DNA from 3 places in the Chitinibacter sp. ZOR0017 genome. Region 2 is predicted to be linked to each of the others. Evidence: predicted binding sites of a transcription regulator. Region 2 holds the regulator's gene; each other region holds the start of a gene.

The links. The regulator FliA, encoded in region 2, starts transcription of late flagellar genes. The targets are predictions, from matches to a motif close to GCTAAAGNTNNNNNNNNNNCNGCCGATAAT.
Region 1: the regulator FliA is predicted to act here: its motif matches at 2,224-2,253, upstream of L991_RS08365 (chemotaxis protein).
Region 3: the regulator FliA is predicted to act here: its motif matches at 2,682-2,711, upstream of L991_RS10625 (flagellinolysin).

Annotation. Positions count from the first base shown of each region.
Region 1 is NZ_JTLG01000021.1:298,515-304,202, reverse strand. It holds gene cheY (chemotaxis response regulator CheY) at 1-204, opposite strand, end outside; gene L991_RS08370 (chemotaxis protein) at 262-1,203, opposite strand; gene L991_RS08365 (chemotaxis protein) at 1,225-2,184, opposite strand; gene L991_RS08360 (PAS domain-containing sensor histidine kinase) at 2,373-3,557, shown strand; gene L991_RS08355 (STAS domain-containing protein) at 3,631-3,936, shown strand; gene L991_RS08350 (SpoIIE family protein phosphatase) at 3,955-5,688, shown strand, end outside.
Region 2 is NZ_JTLG01000002.1:24,255-29,942, forward strand. It holds gene L991_RS00275 (ABC transporter permease) at 1-712, shown strand, start outside; gene L991_RS00280 (ABC transporter ATP-binding protein) at 715-1,485, shown strand; gene L991_RS00285 (MlaD family protein) at 1,482-2,528, shown strand; gene L991_RS16185 (ABC-type transport auxiliary lipoprotein family protein) at 2,525-3,100, shown strand; gene L991_RS00295 (RNA polymerase sigma factor FliA) at 3,139-3,879, shown strand; gene L991_RS00300 (flagellar motor protein) at 3,880-4,623, shown strand; gene L991_RS00305 (1-acyl-sn-glycerol-3-phosphate acyltransferase) at 4,772-5,518, shown strand; gene L991_RS00310 (DNA translocase FtsK) at 5,643-5,688, shown strand, end outside.
Region 3 is NZ_JTLG01000030.1:11,878-17,565, forward strand. It holds gene L991_RS10610 (hypothetical protein) at 1-752, opposite strand, end outside; gene L991_RS10615 (MFS transporter) at 1,024-1,593, shown strand; gene hslO (Hsp33 family molecular chaperone HslO) at 1,669-2,547, shown strand; gene L991_RS10625 (flagellinolysin) at 2,752-4,497, shown strand; gene pepN (aminopeptidase N) at 4,559-5,688, opposite strand, start outside.

The DNA of each region.
Region 1 (5,688 bases), on a different contig from region 2:
CAATTCGATGCCAGTCATATTGGGCATATTCCAATCAGTTACGACAAATTCAAATTGGCCATTTTTCAGTTTGTGTAACGCAACTTGACCATCTTCAGCTTCATCCACATTGGTGAAACCAAGTTCTTTCAAGAGATTGCGCACAATGCGACGCATGGTGGAAAAATCATCCACCACGAGAAAACGCATGTTCTGATCTGCCATAACTTACTCCATTCTGCGTTGTAGGCGCATTCAAAAAACTGAGAGGTGAATTTCTATTTAGCTGGCAAGCAATGGGACCAAAGTGTCTGCCAGAATAATCGGGTCAAATTTTGCCACATAGGCATCAACGCCTACACTGGCACCCATTGCTCTATTGGCATTGGATGAAAGTGATGAATGCATTACCACCGGAATGCCTTGGAAACGGTGATCTGATTTAATATGCTTCGTGAGTACATAGCCATCCATTTCAGGCATTTCCGCATCGACAAGGATTAACTTCAGCTTGTCTTTTAGATACTCACCATCATGAACTGCACGGTTAGCTAAATTCTGCAACTTGTCCCATGCCTCTTTGCCGTTATTAGCCTGATGGTATTTAACGCCAATCTTATCCAGGACACTGACAATTTCTTTGCGCGCCACTAGTGAGTCATCAACAAAGAACATGAAAGTATCCGAGCTGATATGCGACTTAGGCAGATCGGGAACAATTGGTTCACCAATCACTGTCGCGAGAATCTGCTCTACGTCCAAAATTGATACCAGCTTGCCATCCGGTAGCTCAGTAATGGCTGTGATCATTGCCTGATTGCCAGCAAGCATACTTTCTGGAGCGCGAACCTTGTCCCAGTCGACCCGAATGATGCGATCGACATCATGAACCAAGAAGGCCTGAGTGTGTTTTGAGAACTCAGTCACGATCATGGTACTAGTGGTATCGCCGACTGGTTTCTCTTGGGTGGCAACAAACCGCGACAGCGCAATAACTGGAATGATATTTCCGCGCAGTGAAAGTACACCTTCCACCCCATGGGGCATATTGGGTGTTTTGGTGATTTTGGGCGTTTGCGATACTTCACGTACTTTGAATACATTGATACCGAATATTTCACGTGTACCCAAAGTAAACAGTAGGATCTCCATTTTGTTGGAGCCTGCTAATTTGGTGCGTGCGTCAACTGTTTCAAGCAGATTGGTTTGTTCTGATTTGCTCATAGCTTGCTCCAGTTATTCGGCTTAATTATCGACGTCACGCAACAGGAAGTTGGCGATGCTTTGGGACAGTTTATGTGGTTCAAATTTGGCTACATAACCATCGACACCCACTGACTGTCCCAGTTTTTGATTCGAAAGGCCCGATAGTGATGAGTGCATCAGCACCGGAATGCCCGCAAAACGTGGGTCGCTCTTAATCTGTTTGGTTAACATATAACCATCCATTTCGGGCATTTCAACGTCAGTGAGCACGAGGTGGATCAGATCCTTCACTGCAACACCCTGAATTTCTGCCGCTTGGGCAATCCGCAGCAACTCTTCCCAAGCCCGCTTGCCGTTGATGGCATGGGCGTGGTGAATGTTCATGGCATCTAGCGTTTGCTCAATCTGGCTGCGAGCAACCAGTGAGTCATCGGCGAAAAACACCGTTTTATTAACGATTTTTTGGTTCTGGATAACGGTGGTGGTATCGACGCGGTTACTGTTTTGTGTGGTTTCAGCAAGCACCTTTTCCACATCCAGCATCATCACTAGCTTGCCATTTTCCAATTCGGTTACAGCTGTAACCAGTCCGCCCATTTGAACGGTAAGCATGTCAGGGGGGACACGCATCACGGACCAGTCAAGCCGCAGAATAGTGTCTACAGCTTCAACCAAAAACCCCTGCGTGTGGCCGTTGTATTCAGACACAATCATAATATCTGGGCGGCTTTCAGTTTGGATGCCGGCGTAACGGGCCAAGTCAATCACTGGTACAAGTGCGCCTCGTAGGCTCACCATGCCCTCAACCGAAGATGGCATATCAGGGGCCTGAGTGATATCAGGCGTACGCATTACCTCGCGTACTTTGAACACATTGATCCCGAAGGTTTCACGCCGGCCTGATCGCTGATCTAAGCCCAGTGTGAACAGCAGAATCTCCAGTTTGTTTGTGCCGGCAAGCTTGGTTCTGGCATCAATATTTTTGAGAAGGTCTGACACGACAAGGCTCCATAATTCGCACGTTGAATTTAGCTAGCAGGTATCGGCGCATGGGCAAAAAAATGAAGGGTAACTGATTAAATTAACCTCTTTTGCACGATGCTGAATTTGATCAACTCAGTAAGCATGGCCGTCGCAATTAAGCCATTTATAATGCAAAAATCCCAAAGCAACAAGGAAGGTTTCTGGTGGAGCAAAGCCTGCAGACAATGAATCCCAAGGAGCTGGAAGAAGCTTTCACGCTTTTTACCGAGGCTTCTCGTCAATTATCAAATGCTTATGCTGAGCTGCAGCGTGACGTTGCTTCATTGACCGAGCAGTTAGCTGTTGCGAATGGGCATCTAAAAAAACAATACGAAGAAAAGGCAGTGTTGTCACGAAGGCTCAGTTTGTTGCTAGAGAAGCTTCCGGCGGGTGTGTTGGAAGTGAACTCAGCTGGTGAAATTGTAAGTTGCAATCAGCGTGGTTTCGAGCTGTTGGGTGCAGTAGCGCTTGGGAGCAAATGGCAAAACGTACTGAGTGATCGCTTGAAATTGGTTGAGTCCGATGTTTGGCAATTTGGTGATGTCGGTGAGTCGGGCTATGTGCGAATTGAGCAGGTGCAGGTGCCCGAGGAAGGCGTAGAGTTGGTACTCTTGCATGATGTCACTACAACCATTCAGATGCGGGCCGAGCTTGAGCGTCAGGGCCGTTTAGCTGCCATGGGGCAAATGGCGGCAGGTCTTGCGCATCAACTGAGAACGCCATTGGCTGCGGCATTGCTCTATACCGGCCATTTGCAACGTCCAGAACTGCGAGACGAAGATCGTCTAAAATTTGCAGCCAAAACCAATGAACGGCTGGGTCGACTTGAGGTGTTGGTGCAAAACATGCTGCAATTTGTTAGGGGTACGCCGCAGCAAATTAGTACAGTCAATCTGGTTGATGTGATTCATGAGGCGGTGTCCGAAGTACGGTCGATTTACGAGCCCAAGGGGCTCCGTTTGACTGCAGATGTGCCGCAATTATTCGCAATGGTTGCGGCGAATCATAAAGAGCTAAGCGGTGCAATCATGAATCTTTTGGAAAATGCCTGCCAGGCATCTGTAGTGGATGGCGAGGTGCTTTGTCGCTTGATAGGCTCTGATGCTAGCTGGCAGTTGGAAGTGGTTGATTATGGGGAAGGGATCGCGGCTGACGTTTTACCACGCTTGTTTGAGCCCTTTTTCACGACTAAGAAAGGTGGTACGGGTTTGGGCTTGGCGATTGTAAGAAATATGGTTAAGGCATATGGTGGGGAAGTGACTGTTACCTCAGCCCCGAAAATGGGGAGTAACTTCAAGATTTGCTTGCCTCGATTGCCTGACGGCACTAATGTGTTAGAACAAGACTGATTAGGCATGACTGCGGAATAGTAATTCTGTAGCCTGATTTGATGAATGAAATCTGCTAAAGGTTGGTGTAAGAATGACTCCTACGGTTCAAATTGAAGGCAATGTCGGTCGTGTGATCTTGTCTGGTCAATTCGACTTCAGTGCGCATCGTGAATTTAGACAGGTCTGTGAATCCATCATCGCCAATCCAGACATCAAAGAAGTCCTCGTGGATTTTCAAAACGTCAACTATCTGGATAGTTCAGCGCTAGGGATGCTCTTGCTGTTGAAAGAGAAAATTGCAGCTGCGAGCAAAACGCTGGCCTTGGTTAACTGCCGCGATACCGTGAAGCAAGTTCTCGAAATCGCATGTTTTGGTAAAATCTTTACCATCCGCTAAAGACTGCGGACCAAACAGATGAAAATTCTGGTCGTCGACGACACCGAAGCTATTCTTCTTTTAATTTCCCGATTTGTTGAAGCGCTAGGCCATCAAGCTATTCTGGCCCGTAATGGCCAAGAGGCTATTGAAGTCTGGCGTCAAACTCGCCCCGATCTGGTGCTGATGGATGTGATGATGCCCATCATGTCGGGCCCAGAAGCAGCGGTTGTGATTAAGGCCGAAGCGGGCGCTACTTGGGTGCCTATCGTCTTCGTAACCGGGGTTGGGGAAGAAAACGCGCTGGCTGATGCCATTGAGCGCGGTGCCGACGACTATATCAATAAACCCGTCAATTTCCGCGTGCTGGAGGCCAAACTCAAGGCCGTAGGCCGCACGCTGGAACTGAACCGCCAGGTCCGCGAGCAATCCAAAACTCTGGCTGATTACTACGAACGCGCCGAAGAAGAAAAGCGCGTTGTACGCCATTTGATGGATCAAATGGTTAACTCAGAGCGTTTGGCCGATCCACAGTTCCAATATTGGCTCTCAGCGGCCGAAAGTCTCTCGGGCGACCTAATTGCTGCGGCTCGTACTCCTGGGCAGGCGCTGCACATCTTACTGGCTGATGGCATCGGCCACGGGCTGACCGCCGCCCTGAATGTCCTACCTTTGACGCAACCCTTTTACAGCATGACTGAAAAGGGCTATTCGATTACCGATATCCTGTTTGAAATGAATGCCAAAGTGCGGCAGGTGTTGCCGATTGGCCGTTTCGTTTGTGTATCGCTGATCTCTATCGATGAAGTGGGTGGCACGGTCGAAATCTGGAATGCCGGCATGCCTCCGATTCAAATTCTGGATCGCAATAAGCAAGTGGTGCGGGTGTGTAGCTCTAGCAATTTACCACTGGGGATTGTCCCTTCGCACTCGCTGGATCTCTCCCCAGAGCGCATTTACTTCAAAGAGCCTGGCTTTATCGTGGCGTATTCCGATGGCTTGGTTGAAGCGCGTAACGCCAGTGGGGCTGAGTTTGGTTTGCCCGCACTGCTACAGACTTTGATTGCTGACGACGAAACTGGTTTGCCACCCACAACCGCCGAGCAAACGCGGATGGTGGCGCAAACCAAAATCGCGCTGGCAGATTTTCTGGCCGGCGAGCAGCACCATGATGATGTTTCCTTAGTGATTGCGAGCTTTGGGCAAGAAGATATGGACGTCGCGCTGCCCGCCGATACTGTGCCACGGGCAGCGGAGTTGGCTTTGCAGGAGATTCCGGCCGATTTTAATCTGCTGGCTGAATGCAACTGGCGCTACTCGCTCGCGATTAGTGCCGAAGAATTGCGCTATCTGAATACCATTCCCTTCATGATGTCGTTTGTGAAGGAAATCAAAGCTCTGAGCGAAGTGCAGTCTGATATTTTCCTGATCCTGACTGAGCTGTTTGTCAATGCCGTGGATCATGGCCTCCTGTTGCTTGAGTCGTCGATGAAGACTCAACCAGACGGGATGGAGCAATATCTATCGCAACGCGCCGAGCGCCTAGCGGCTTTGCCGGAAGGTCGGATCGAAATTGATCTATTGGGCCTGCGCTATAAAGAGCAGCAAGTGCTCAAAATCCGGGTTAAAGACAGCGGAAATGGTTTTGATTGGGCCAATTCTTATGCCAAATTAGCGGCAGGTGGTCTACCCTCAGGCACGCATGGCCGCGGCATTGCGCTGGTGCGTGCGCTGTCGCTCAAGGTGCAGTTTATTGGCCTTGGCAACGAAGTT
Region 2 (5,688 bases):
AGCCGCCGCCGCCTTCGCCCTCACCTTGCGTCGCCCACAGTTATTGCGCCGTGCCGAGCTGTGGCGCCAGTGCGAGCAGGTGGGTGCCAATGCCCTGCCCATCATCAGCCTGATTGCGTTTTTGCTCGGGATTATTCTGGCGTTTCAATCGGCGATACCGATGCGGCAATTCGGGGCGGAAGTCTTTGTCGCCAACTTACTCGGTTTATCGGTGCTGCGCGAATTGGGGCCGCTAATGACCGCGATTGTGCTCGCCGGGCGCACCGGCGCGGCGTTTGCCGCCGAAATCGGCACCATGAAGGTCAATGAAGAAATCAACGCCTTAGTCACTTTTGGCTACCGGCCCATGAATTTTCTGGTGCTACCGCGTCTGCTAGCCGGCGCGCTGATGCTGCCGCTGCTGGCGATTTGGGCCTCAGTGATTGCCCTGTTGGGTGGCGCCATCGTCTTGCAAGGGTTTGGAATTCCCTTGCCCACCTTCTGGACGCAGCTCAGCGGCCAAGTGGCCCCGCTGGATATACTTACCGGGCTGATCAAAGCGGTGGCCTTTGGTCTGGTGGTGGCCTCGGTGGGTTGCTTGCGCGGGCTGAGCACCGGCAATGGCGCCAGCGCCGTCGGTGCCTCGACCACCCGCGCAGTGGTGCAGATTTTGGTCTTGCTGGTGGTGACCGACGGCCTCTTTGCGGTGGTGTTCTACCACCTGGGATGGTAAGCATGCAGCCAGCGATTCAGGTGCGCGGATTAAGTTGTGGCTGGGGCGAGCGGCTGATTTTGCGCGAGCTGGATTTTGATATTCAAGCCGGCGAAGTGGTGACCATTCTGGGCGGCTCGGGCTGCGGCAAATCCACCCTGCTTAAACACCTGATTGGCCTCTACCCACCGCTGGCCGGCAGCATACTCATCCAGGGTAATGAGCTGGTGGGCGCAGATAATCAGGCACGCGAGCAGATACTGCGGATGATTGGTGTGATGTATCAATCCGGCGCGCTATTTGGCTCACTCTCGATTTTGGATAATATCAAGCTCCCACTCGGCAGTTTCAGCCCGCTGGATACTGCGGCCATCGATACCTTGGCGCGCCTGAAGCTGCGGCTGGTGGGGCTGGAAGAATTTGCTGATTTTTACCCGGCTGAGCTTTCGGGCGGGATGCAAAAACGCGCGGCCATCGCCCGGGCGATGGCGCTGGACCCGCAGATTTTATTTCTGGATGAGCCCTCCGCTGGCCTTGACCCGGTCACGTCAGCCGAGCTGGATCAGCTGATCCGCCGGCTAGCCGAAACGCAAGGCGTAACTATTGTGGTAGTCACCCACGAGCTGGCCAGCATTGCGGCGATTGCCGATCGGGCCATCATGCTGGATAAATCCATCCAAGGTATTCTGGCCATCGACACCCCGGCCGCACTGGCGGCAGCTAGCGATCCACGGGTGGCCCACTTTTTCCACGCTGCGCGCCCCGCCCGCGCCGGCACAGCGAGTGTGTTATGAAGCAACCGTCATATTTTCGCTTAGGATTATTCATCATCCTCGCCATTTTGCTGGGCGCAGCCCTGCTGATCGGCGTGGGCAGTGGCCGCTGGTGGCAACCGCGCAGCACGCTGGAAACCTACTTCAATGAATCGGTAAAAGGCCTCGATATTGGCTCGAAAGTGCGTTACCGCGGGGTGGCGATCGGCGAAGTCACCGCCATTACTTTTACCTACAGCCGCTATCAAGGCGAGCTGCCCGCGGCCCAGCGCCAGCAATATGTCCTGGTGGAAGCCCAGCTTGATCATGCCATTCTGGGCGAACCGGCGGCGGGCGAGAGCGCACAAGCGCAGTTAAATCGCGAAATCAGCAAAGGCTTGCGGGTTAAACTTTCGCCGCAGGGCCTTACCGGCACCAGCTATCTGGAAATCGATTACGAAAACCCGCGTGATAATCCGCCCCTGCCCATTCAGTGGAAACCCGAAAATTTATATATCCCCTCGGCCAATAGCACGGTGAATCAGCTGGTGAGCAGTGCCCAAGATCTGATGGCCAAAATGCAGCGACTGGATCTGAATGAATCCATCGGGCTCTTTAACCAGACGTTACGCACCCTCAACACCAAACTTGATCAGCTCGATACTGCTAATCTCAGCCGGCAAAGCACCCAGCTCTTACGCACCGTCAATGGCCTGCCTCTGGCGCAAATTGCCAGTGAAAGCTCGGCCCTGATTCAGGAAGTGCGCACCAGCAATCAACAGCTGGGTACGATGCTGGCTGATCCGTCTCTACAACAGGCAGCGCGACATCTGGCCAGCGCCGCCCAATCGGCTGATCGCCTACTGTCGGGGCCGGAGCTAAGCCAAACCGTGGCGCGGCTTGATGCCATTACCGCTAGGCTAGATCGCCTGAGCGGCCAGCGCGAAGGCGATGTGCAGCAAATCATCGATAATCTCAATGCCACCAGTAGCAATCTGAAAGCCCTGAGCGAACAGGCCAAACAACGCCCCAGCTCGCTGCTGTTTGATCAATATCCACCGCGTTACACGCCGCCTAAGCCATGAAAAAACTGCTTTGTTTGTTGCTGCTGTGCTGCACTGCCTGCAGCTCTACCCCACCAGAGCGGCAGGACTTTCTGCTGCAAGCTAGCCGCACCGGCAGCGCCCAAAGTGCCCGTTTTGGCGCGCTGCAAGTGCAAGAGCTGCGCGCCGCGCCGCCCTTTCGCGATAGCGCACTGGTTTATCGCGAAACCGCGCAGCGCTTTGTGGCCGACCCCTACCACGGTTTTCTTGCCCCACCGCCAGTACAGCTGAGCCAAAACCTACGCCAATGGCTGCGCAGCAGCGGTTTATTTGCCCAAGTGCTGCCCAGCGCCGGCAGCGCCGCCAGCAGCTGGCTTTTGGAGGGCGAATTGCTCGCGCTCTATATCGATGTGAGCGATCCGGCTCAGCCGGCCGCAGTGCTGGAGCTGCAATTGCAGCTGCATCGCGGCACGCAAAGCTTTAGCTACCCGCTGGCGATCCGTGAAGCACTGGCCAGCGCCGAACCTGAGGCCGCCGCCGCCGGTCTGCAGCGAGCGCTGAGCCGCGCACTGACGCAATTAGAGCAACAACTGACTTCGTCAAAAGCGGATTAGTCAGCTACACTAAAAGCCGATTTGAATTCACCCGTCTTATGTCAGCTCACCGCGCCCTCTCCCTTTATCGCAGCACCCAAAGCAGCAGCGAAGAAGATCGCGTGCAGCAGCACGCGCCCTTGGTGCGCAAAATTGCCTATCACATGATGAGCAAGCTGCCGGCCAGCGTGGAAGTGGATGATTTGATTCAAGTTGGCCTGATGGGGCTCATGGAAGCAGCGCGCAATTTTGATCCGGAAGCCGGCGTGCTGTTTGAAACCTTTGCCAGCCAGCGCATTCGGGGCGCCATGCTCGATGAGCTGCGCAACGCCGACTGGCTCCCGCGGCAAGCGCGCAAAAACATGCGCGAGATCGAAAAAGCGATTGTCGCGCTGGAACAACAGCAAGGCCGCGCGCCCACCGAGGGCGAAGTGGCACGCCAGCTGGGCATTGAGCTGGCCGATTATCAAGCCATGCTGGGCGAAGCCCGCGGCCATCAGCTGGTGCATTACGAAGATTTCGAAGAAGATGGCGATAATGATCAGCTCGATCAGTATGCTGCCGATCACAAAGCCAACCCCATCGATATTCTGAGCGACGGCCGTTTTCGCGGTCAGCTGATCGAAGCCATTGGCCTCTTGCCCGAGCGCGAAAAACTGCTGATGGCGCTGTATTACGACGAAGAGCTGAATCTAAAAGAAATCGGCGCCGTACTGGGCGTTTCCGAATCAAGGGTGTGCCAACTGCATGCGCAAGCGGTGGCCCGTTTGCGCAGCAAACTCAAAGACTGGCTGAGTTAAATGGATAAAATCAGTGTATTTGGCATCATCCTCGGCCTGACGGCCATTGTGCTTGGCCACTGGCTGGAAGGCGGGCACATTGGCTCGTTGGTGCAATTTACCGCCTTTCTGATCGTGATCGGTGGCACCACCGGAGCGGTGATGCTGCAAACCGAAATGCGCCATTTCGTCGCCGGCATCAAAATGCTGCGCTGGATTTTTATCCCCCCGAATATGGATTTTCGCAAAATCCTCGCCACCTTGATGAATTGGGGCCAGCAGGCTCGTCGCGGTGGTTTGCTCGCGCTTGAAGCCTACGTCAATAGCGAAAAAGATCCGTTTGTGAAACGCGGCCTCACCATGGTGGTGGATGGCGCCGAGCCCGATACCGTGCGCCGCGCGCTGGAGCTGGATATCGATGCCTACGAAGACCAAGCCCGCGCCGCGATCAAAATCTGGGAGTCCGCCGGCGGCTACAGCCCCACCTTCGGGATTTTGGGCGCGGTACTGGGGCTGATTCACGTGATGGAAAACCTCACCGACCCATCCAAACTGGGCGCCGGGATTGCCGTGGCCTTTGTGGCCACCATCTACGGCGTGGGAGCGGCCAACTTATTGCTGCTGCCGATCGCCAATAAGCTCAAGCATTATGTGATGCTGGAAGTGCGCCGACGTGAAATGGTGGCCGAGGGGCTGGTGACCATCGCCAATGGCGAAAATCCGCGCCTACTCGAAAACAAGCTGGCAGGTTTCCTGCACCACTAATACCCGGGCAGGTATTATTCTAAAAGCATTACCCATCAAGACTTTTAGCGCAATACCCCAGCCCCACTTACCCCACCCCTACTGCCTCGCGGCAAAGCGGCCAGCCAGCCGCTATAGTCAGCTTATCCCACCCATCGCGGGGCAAGCCATGCAGACTTTGCTGCTCCTCAGCTGGCGCTTACTCGGCTGGCTTGATCTACTATTCTTTACCCTGCTGATGGTATTGCTCGCAATGCTGCCCCAGCGCTGGCTTAGCCACCTATACCCCACATTATTTCATAGCTGGTGCCGCTGTTTTGTGCGCGCGCTGGGGGTGCAATTACGTTTGCATCAGCACTACCCCGGGCCACTGCCGGCGCAATTTATCCTGATCGCCAATCACCCCTCCGCATTGGAAGACGTCGGAATTCCGGCGCTGTTTCCAGTGCGCAGCTTGGCCAAATACGAGGTGCGCGATTGGTGGCTGGTCGGGCGAATTGCCGCCGCGGCCGGTACGCTGTTTGTGGAGCGGGAAAGCAAAGCTTCGCGCCAAGCGGCACAGCAGGCGCTGATCGCTGCGGTGCAAGCTGGGCACAATATTGCGCTCTACCCAGAAGGCGGCTGCAAAGGCCGCTGGCTGGCGCCGCGCTTTCTACACGGCGCGTTTGTCACCGCACAAGCCACTGGCGTGCCGCTGCTACCCGTATTTTTGCACCACGAGGCGCAGGCCGATTTTGAATGGGGGCCGGGCGAAACCCTGCTGCAAAAAATCTGGCGCATTAGCACTAGTCGCAACCGGGTGGTGCATTATCACGTGTTCGCCCCGATCGATCCGGCCAGCCAGCCGGATAAAGAGCTGCTCAATGCGCAGGTTTACGCGCAATACCAAGCCTGGCAAGCGCGTTTTTTGCAATAAAGCCCCTCGCCGCCGCAGCTGACACGCCCAAGACAGATAAATATGCCGCATTAGTCGCTTTTCTGCTGCAGTGCGCAGCCCAGCCGTTATAATCGCGAAAGCGTTTGTCCATCAGCCCCACACCATGCCCCTGTTTCGCAAGAAAAACGTCCCCAATGTCTCGACCCGGC
Region 3 (5,688 bases), on a different contig from region 2:
AACGGGCTAAAGGCATAACCGGCGCGTACAAACACCGGCACCGTGGTTTGCTCGAGTACTCCGCCCGCGGCCACGGCATTGTTGGCGGCGAGCCGGCTGCTGTAGCTGCGGATGGTGGCGCCGGTGGCCAGTTCCAGTTTGGGCAGGGGGGACCAGCTTAGCTCCAGCCCTGCCGGGCCAACAGGGCCGGCGCTAAATGGGTTGTGCAGGCGCAAGCTGGGGCTAATCCGCCAATCGATTACAATAAACGGAAAGGCGCTGGTGTTTTCCAAACCGCTCCAAGCCGAAATACCCAGCCCGAGCAAGAGATCGGGGCTCCATGCGCGCGCAATAAAGCCGGTTGCGCCGTAGCCGAGGGCATCACTGCGCTTGGCATCGGCTTCGCCGGCGTATTCGATTCCCGGCGCGATTTGATAAATCCAGCCATCTTGGCTGGCGTACTGATAGCTCACGCTGAGCCCGGCCCGTTCAAGGGTTTGCCATGGCGCGCGCCCGCCCCAAGCTTTGGGCTGGGTAAAGGTCCATTTTTGCTTGCTGCCGCTGATATCGAGCCCCAGAGTGCGCTGCGGATCGAGGCGGTGTTGCACACCAATGCCCACTTGCTGCCAGTTAAAGCGCGCTTCGCCGCCGCGATTGAGCTCAAAATCACGCGTGAATAAATAGCTGGCGCTGTAATCAACGCTCGTGTCGTTGGCGTAAGCCAGCCACGGGGTGCTGAGCGCCATTAGCGTCAGCCAGATCGATCGATGCATGGTGTTCTCCAGTTGTTTGATGAGACCGCAGGGCGGTGCGAGCACTGTACGCAGCGGCGGCACAGCACTGGATGACATGCGATTAAATGCCTTTGGCATCGATGAACGCACCGGATGGGCGATAAATGGCCAACCCGGGAGGCTAGCCCGTTGGTAAAACGGGCTGCGACTTGGCGGGGGTAAAATGCCGCAGCGCTGGGCGGTAAGGTTGACGCCTACGCCCGCTGCGGCTCAGACTTTGGTTTTTCGGACAGCAGGAACGCAAAAAACCATGACAACGGTAGTGGTGGTGCGCAAAGACGGCCAGATTGCTATTGCGGCAGATAGCCAATCAACTTTTGGAGATATGCGGCTGGGTGCGCTGGACGATGCGCGCTGGAATAAGATTTTCCAGCACGATGGCAGCTATTTCGCCATTTGCGGCAGCGCCGCGCATGATCTGGTGCTGCAATCGGCGCTCAAGCGGATTAAAAACCTTGATTTTACGAGCCGCGCCGCCATCTTTGAGTCATTCCGCAAATTACACGCCAAGCTCAAGGAAGAGTTTTACCTCAAGCCCGAAGAGGAAGAGGATGATCCCTACGAGTCGAGCCAGATGACGGTGCTGATCGCCAATGCCTACGGCATTTTTGGCGTTTATAGCCTGCGCGAAGTGTATGAGTTTCAGCGATTCTGGGCGATGGGCAGCGGCCGTGATTACGCGATTGGGGCCATGCATGCGCTGTATGACACGCTTGATGCCGCAGCTTTGGCCAAAGCGGGCATCGAGGCCGGCTGCGCCTTTGATGTGAGCTCAAGCCTGCCGATGACCAGCTATCAGCTCACCGAGCAGCTGGGCTAGCCGGCCGCAAGCCGGCTGTGGGCTTCGGGTATAATGCGCGGCAATCCAGATTAATCCGATATTTAGGTTGTAGTGATGAAAGATGTTTTGGAACGCTTCCTGTTTGACAACGCGCCAGTTCGTGGCGAACTGGTGCAGCTGGAAGCCACCTATCAGGAAGTGCTCAATCGCCATGATTACCCAGCCATTTTGCGCGAGCGTCTGGGCGAGCTGATGGCGGCTGGCGCTTTGCTGTCGGCGATGCTGAAATTTGATGGCACGCTGATTATGCAAATGCACGGCCCCGGCGCTTTGCAGCTTTTGGTGGTGGAAGTAACTAGTGAGAAAACCCTGCGGGCGACTGCGCGCTGGGATGCCGAGAAGATCGCGGCCGCACCGAGTGATTGGTCGATTGCCGAGTTACTGGGCGGTGGGCGCTTCTTTATTACCCTTGATCCACGCGTGGGTGAGCCGTATCAGGGCGTGGTGGGCATGCAAGCGGGCCAGACTGTAGCGCAGATTATCGAGCATTACATGACCCATTCCGAGCAGCTGGATACCCGGCTGTGGCTCGCCTGCCAAGATGGCATGGCCGCCGGCATGATGCTGCAAAAAATGCCCGCACAAGACGATGCCGAGCAAAGCTGGGAACACTTGGTGACCCTGGCCGACACGGTCAAGCACGAAGAGCTCTTGCAATTGCCACCGCGTGAAACGCTGTATCGCCTGTTCCACGAAGACAGTGTGCGCGTATTCGAGCCGGCAACGCCGCGCTTCGCCTGCACCTGTTCGCGTGAGCGCGTAGGCGGCATGATCAAGCTGATGGAGCGCCCAGAAGTGGATGAGCTTTTGGCCGAACGTGGCCAAGTGCATGTGGTGTGCGATTTCTGCGGCAAGGAATACGGCTTTGATGCCGTTGATGTCGGGGCGCTGTTTTCCACCCACGAAGCCCCGGGTAGTACCGCGATCCAATAATGGGTATGTCTTGCTGGTCCTTGATTATAAAGCGCTAGCAGCCAATACCCCTCAGAGAATAACCGGCCGCTTGGCCGGTTTTCTTTTGTGGGGCAGCCTGTCGCGGAATGCGTGCAAAGATTTTTCTTTCAAGATTTAAAGTATTTTGTCAAGTTGCCGATAGCGCTGATGATGAGGTGTTTCCCCGCCTGAGGTGTTTGCGCTATGCAAATTACGACAAACGTGCCCGCGCTGAATACGCAGCGCCACCTGGCCCAGTCCGGTACCGGTCTGAGTCAGGTCTTGTCACGTCTGTCGTCTGGCCTGCGCATCAACTCCGCCAAGGATGACGCGGCCGGCTTGGCGATTTCCAGCCGGATGGAGTCGTTGATTCGAGGCGATCAGCAAGCTGTGCGCAATATGAATGATGGCGTTTCCTTATTGCAGACCGCCGAAGGCGCGATGAGTAATGCCGCCGATGTTGTGCAGCGCATTCGTGAGCTAGGCGTGCAAGCCGCCAACGGCAGTTTGTCGGGCTCGGATCGACAAGCCTTGCAGGCTGAGGCGAATCAACTGCTGCAAAGCCTGAGTACGCAAGCGCAGAATGCCGAATTTAACGGCCAAAAAATCTTTGCCCAATCGGAAAGTAGCTTGGGGGGCGATGCGGCCCGGCGCGGCATTATTGATGGCTTGAAAATGGGCTGGCTGGAAGAAGCCGAAACCCGGATTACCAATCTACTGGGCATTACCGCCGATGGTGTTGATCTGAATATCGTCTTTGAGCCACCGGCAGGCTCGGGCCTGAGCAATGTAGCGGGCGGCGCTGCAGCGGCCGTCGGTAGTACAACCGGTACGGCCGACGCCAATGGCAAAACCCTGAATATGTTCCTCTGGATTGACCCTGAGGATTTCAAACCGCCCAACCTACCTGATGGCGGTGGCGTGGCAATGGGCAATGGCACGGTGTATAGCGACCGGATTATTGCCCATGAAATGGTGCATGCCGTCATGGGGCGTACCATGAACTTTGCCCCCATGGATACGTGGTTCAAAGAAGGGATGGCCGAATTCATCCACGGTGCCGATGAGCGTCTGTTTGCCGACACCTCGGGCGGCACCAGTACGGCGGTGGCCTTAAGCTATAAAACCAACCCCGCCAGCGGCTCGGCGGTGTATAGCGGCGGTTATCTGGCGGTGCGTTATATGCATCAGCAAATTAAAGCCGCCGGAGGGGAGGGGATCAAAGACATCATGACCTACCTCAGTAAAAATACCGGCTCTACCCTCGATCAGGCGCTTACCAATGCTAGCCATGGCGCCTTTGCCAGCTTTAATGATTTTGATAGCAAATTTCTCGCCGCTGCGGCCACGCCGGCCCTGTTTACCAATCTGGGCGTGAACCTTACCAATGCCGATACCGGCGCATTGGGCGGTGCCGATGTGGATGGCAAAGCGCCGCTGAGTAGTACCGACGTATTTAAAGATCAAGGGACGCAATTTAATAAGCAGGTGCTCAAGGGCTTTAAGCAGGTATGGGCGGCGGGCACGACTGGCATTGATGTGCAGGGCGCAACGGGGCTAAAAGAAACGACCTTCCAGGTGGGTAATGGGGCCGGGCAAAAAATCACCGTGCAGTTTGGCGGGATGAGTGCCAAAAATCTGGGGCTGGATGATATCGATCTGGTGAAGCTGCCCACGCTGGCGATCGCCCATGCTGATGAAGCGCTCGATTATATTAATGGCGAGCGGGCCAAGGCTGGCGCTAATTTATCGCGCTTGCAGTCGGCGATTAATAATGTCAGCAACACCATTGAAAACAATAGCGCGGCGCGCTCTCGTATCCGCGACACCGACTACGCGCAGGAAACGGCCAATCTCACCCGCCAGCAAATACTGCAACAAGCCGGCACAGCCATGCTGGCACAAGCCAATAGTTTGCCGCAGCTGGCCCTGTCACTGCTACGTGGCTAAGCCTTGTGATCTGCAATAAAAAACCGCCCTGAGGGGCGGTTTTTTATTAGCTGCCGCGCGGTTACTGCGCGGCTTGCAGTGATTTGCTCACAATCTCGTAGGTGTCGGATGACAAACCTTCGTGCGCGCGGATCCGCTCCAGCTCTTGCTTCATCAGCGACTGGCGTTGCGGTTCGACCTTGGTCCAGCGATTAAAGCTGCCAGCCAGGCGCGCGGCCACTTGCGGGTTGATGGCATCGAGCTCAATGATTTTGTCGGCGGCAAAAGCATAGGCATAGCCATCCGCGGCATGGAAATGCTGCAAGTTCAGGCTGCAGAATGAAGTGAGTAAGGCCCGGACTTTATTCGGGTTTTTCAGCGAGAAGGCCGGATGAGCCAGCAGGCTTTGCACGCGGTTTAAGGCGCCTGGGCGGCGGCTGGTGGCCTGCAGAGCAAACCATTTATCCATCACCAGCGCATCATCGTGCCATTGCTGGGCAAAATCGGCCAATTGCGCTTCGCCGCCGTCGCGATTGACCAGCGCCTTGAGTGCGGCCAGCCGGTCGGTCATATTGTCGGCTTTGCGATATTGCTCGGCCAGTAGGCTGCCGATCATGGCTTCATCGAGCTCAGCGAGGTAATCAAGGCAGACGTTTTTCAGGCTGCGGCGCGCTACTTGCTCGCCGTCGTAGCGATACGGGCTACCGTCATTCAGCTGTTGATAGTGGGCCAATAGCTCTTGGCGCAGTTCACGCGCGAGCTGCTGTTTCAGGCTGCTGCCCACCAGCGCCAGGCGGCTAGGGTCGACGGCTTCCAGTTGCTCGAGCAGGTATTTTTCATCCGGTAATTCCAGCATCAGTGCGACCAATGCTGGGTCCAGCTTACTATTGAGCACCTTGCGATAGGCTTCAATAAAGTTGGCCGGTGCCAGTAGCGGCTGTTCGGCCGGCTGGCGATACAGTTGCAGGATCAGTTTGACCGCCAGCTGGTTCGCCGCTTCCCAACGGCCAAAGGCATCACTGTCGTGTGCCATCAGGAACAGCAGCTCTTCATCGCTGTACGCGTAGTCGAGCACCACGGGTGCGGAAAATTCGCGCAACAGCGATGGCACCGGCGGGCAGGGTACGTTGATAAAGGTGAAGCTTTGTTCGGCTTCGCGCAATTCCAGTACCCGCGTTGGCGCGCCGGCGGTGGCTTCACCGGCGAGTTGCA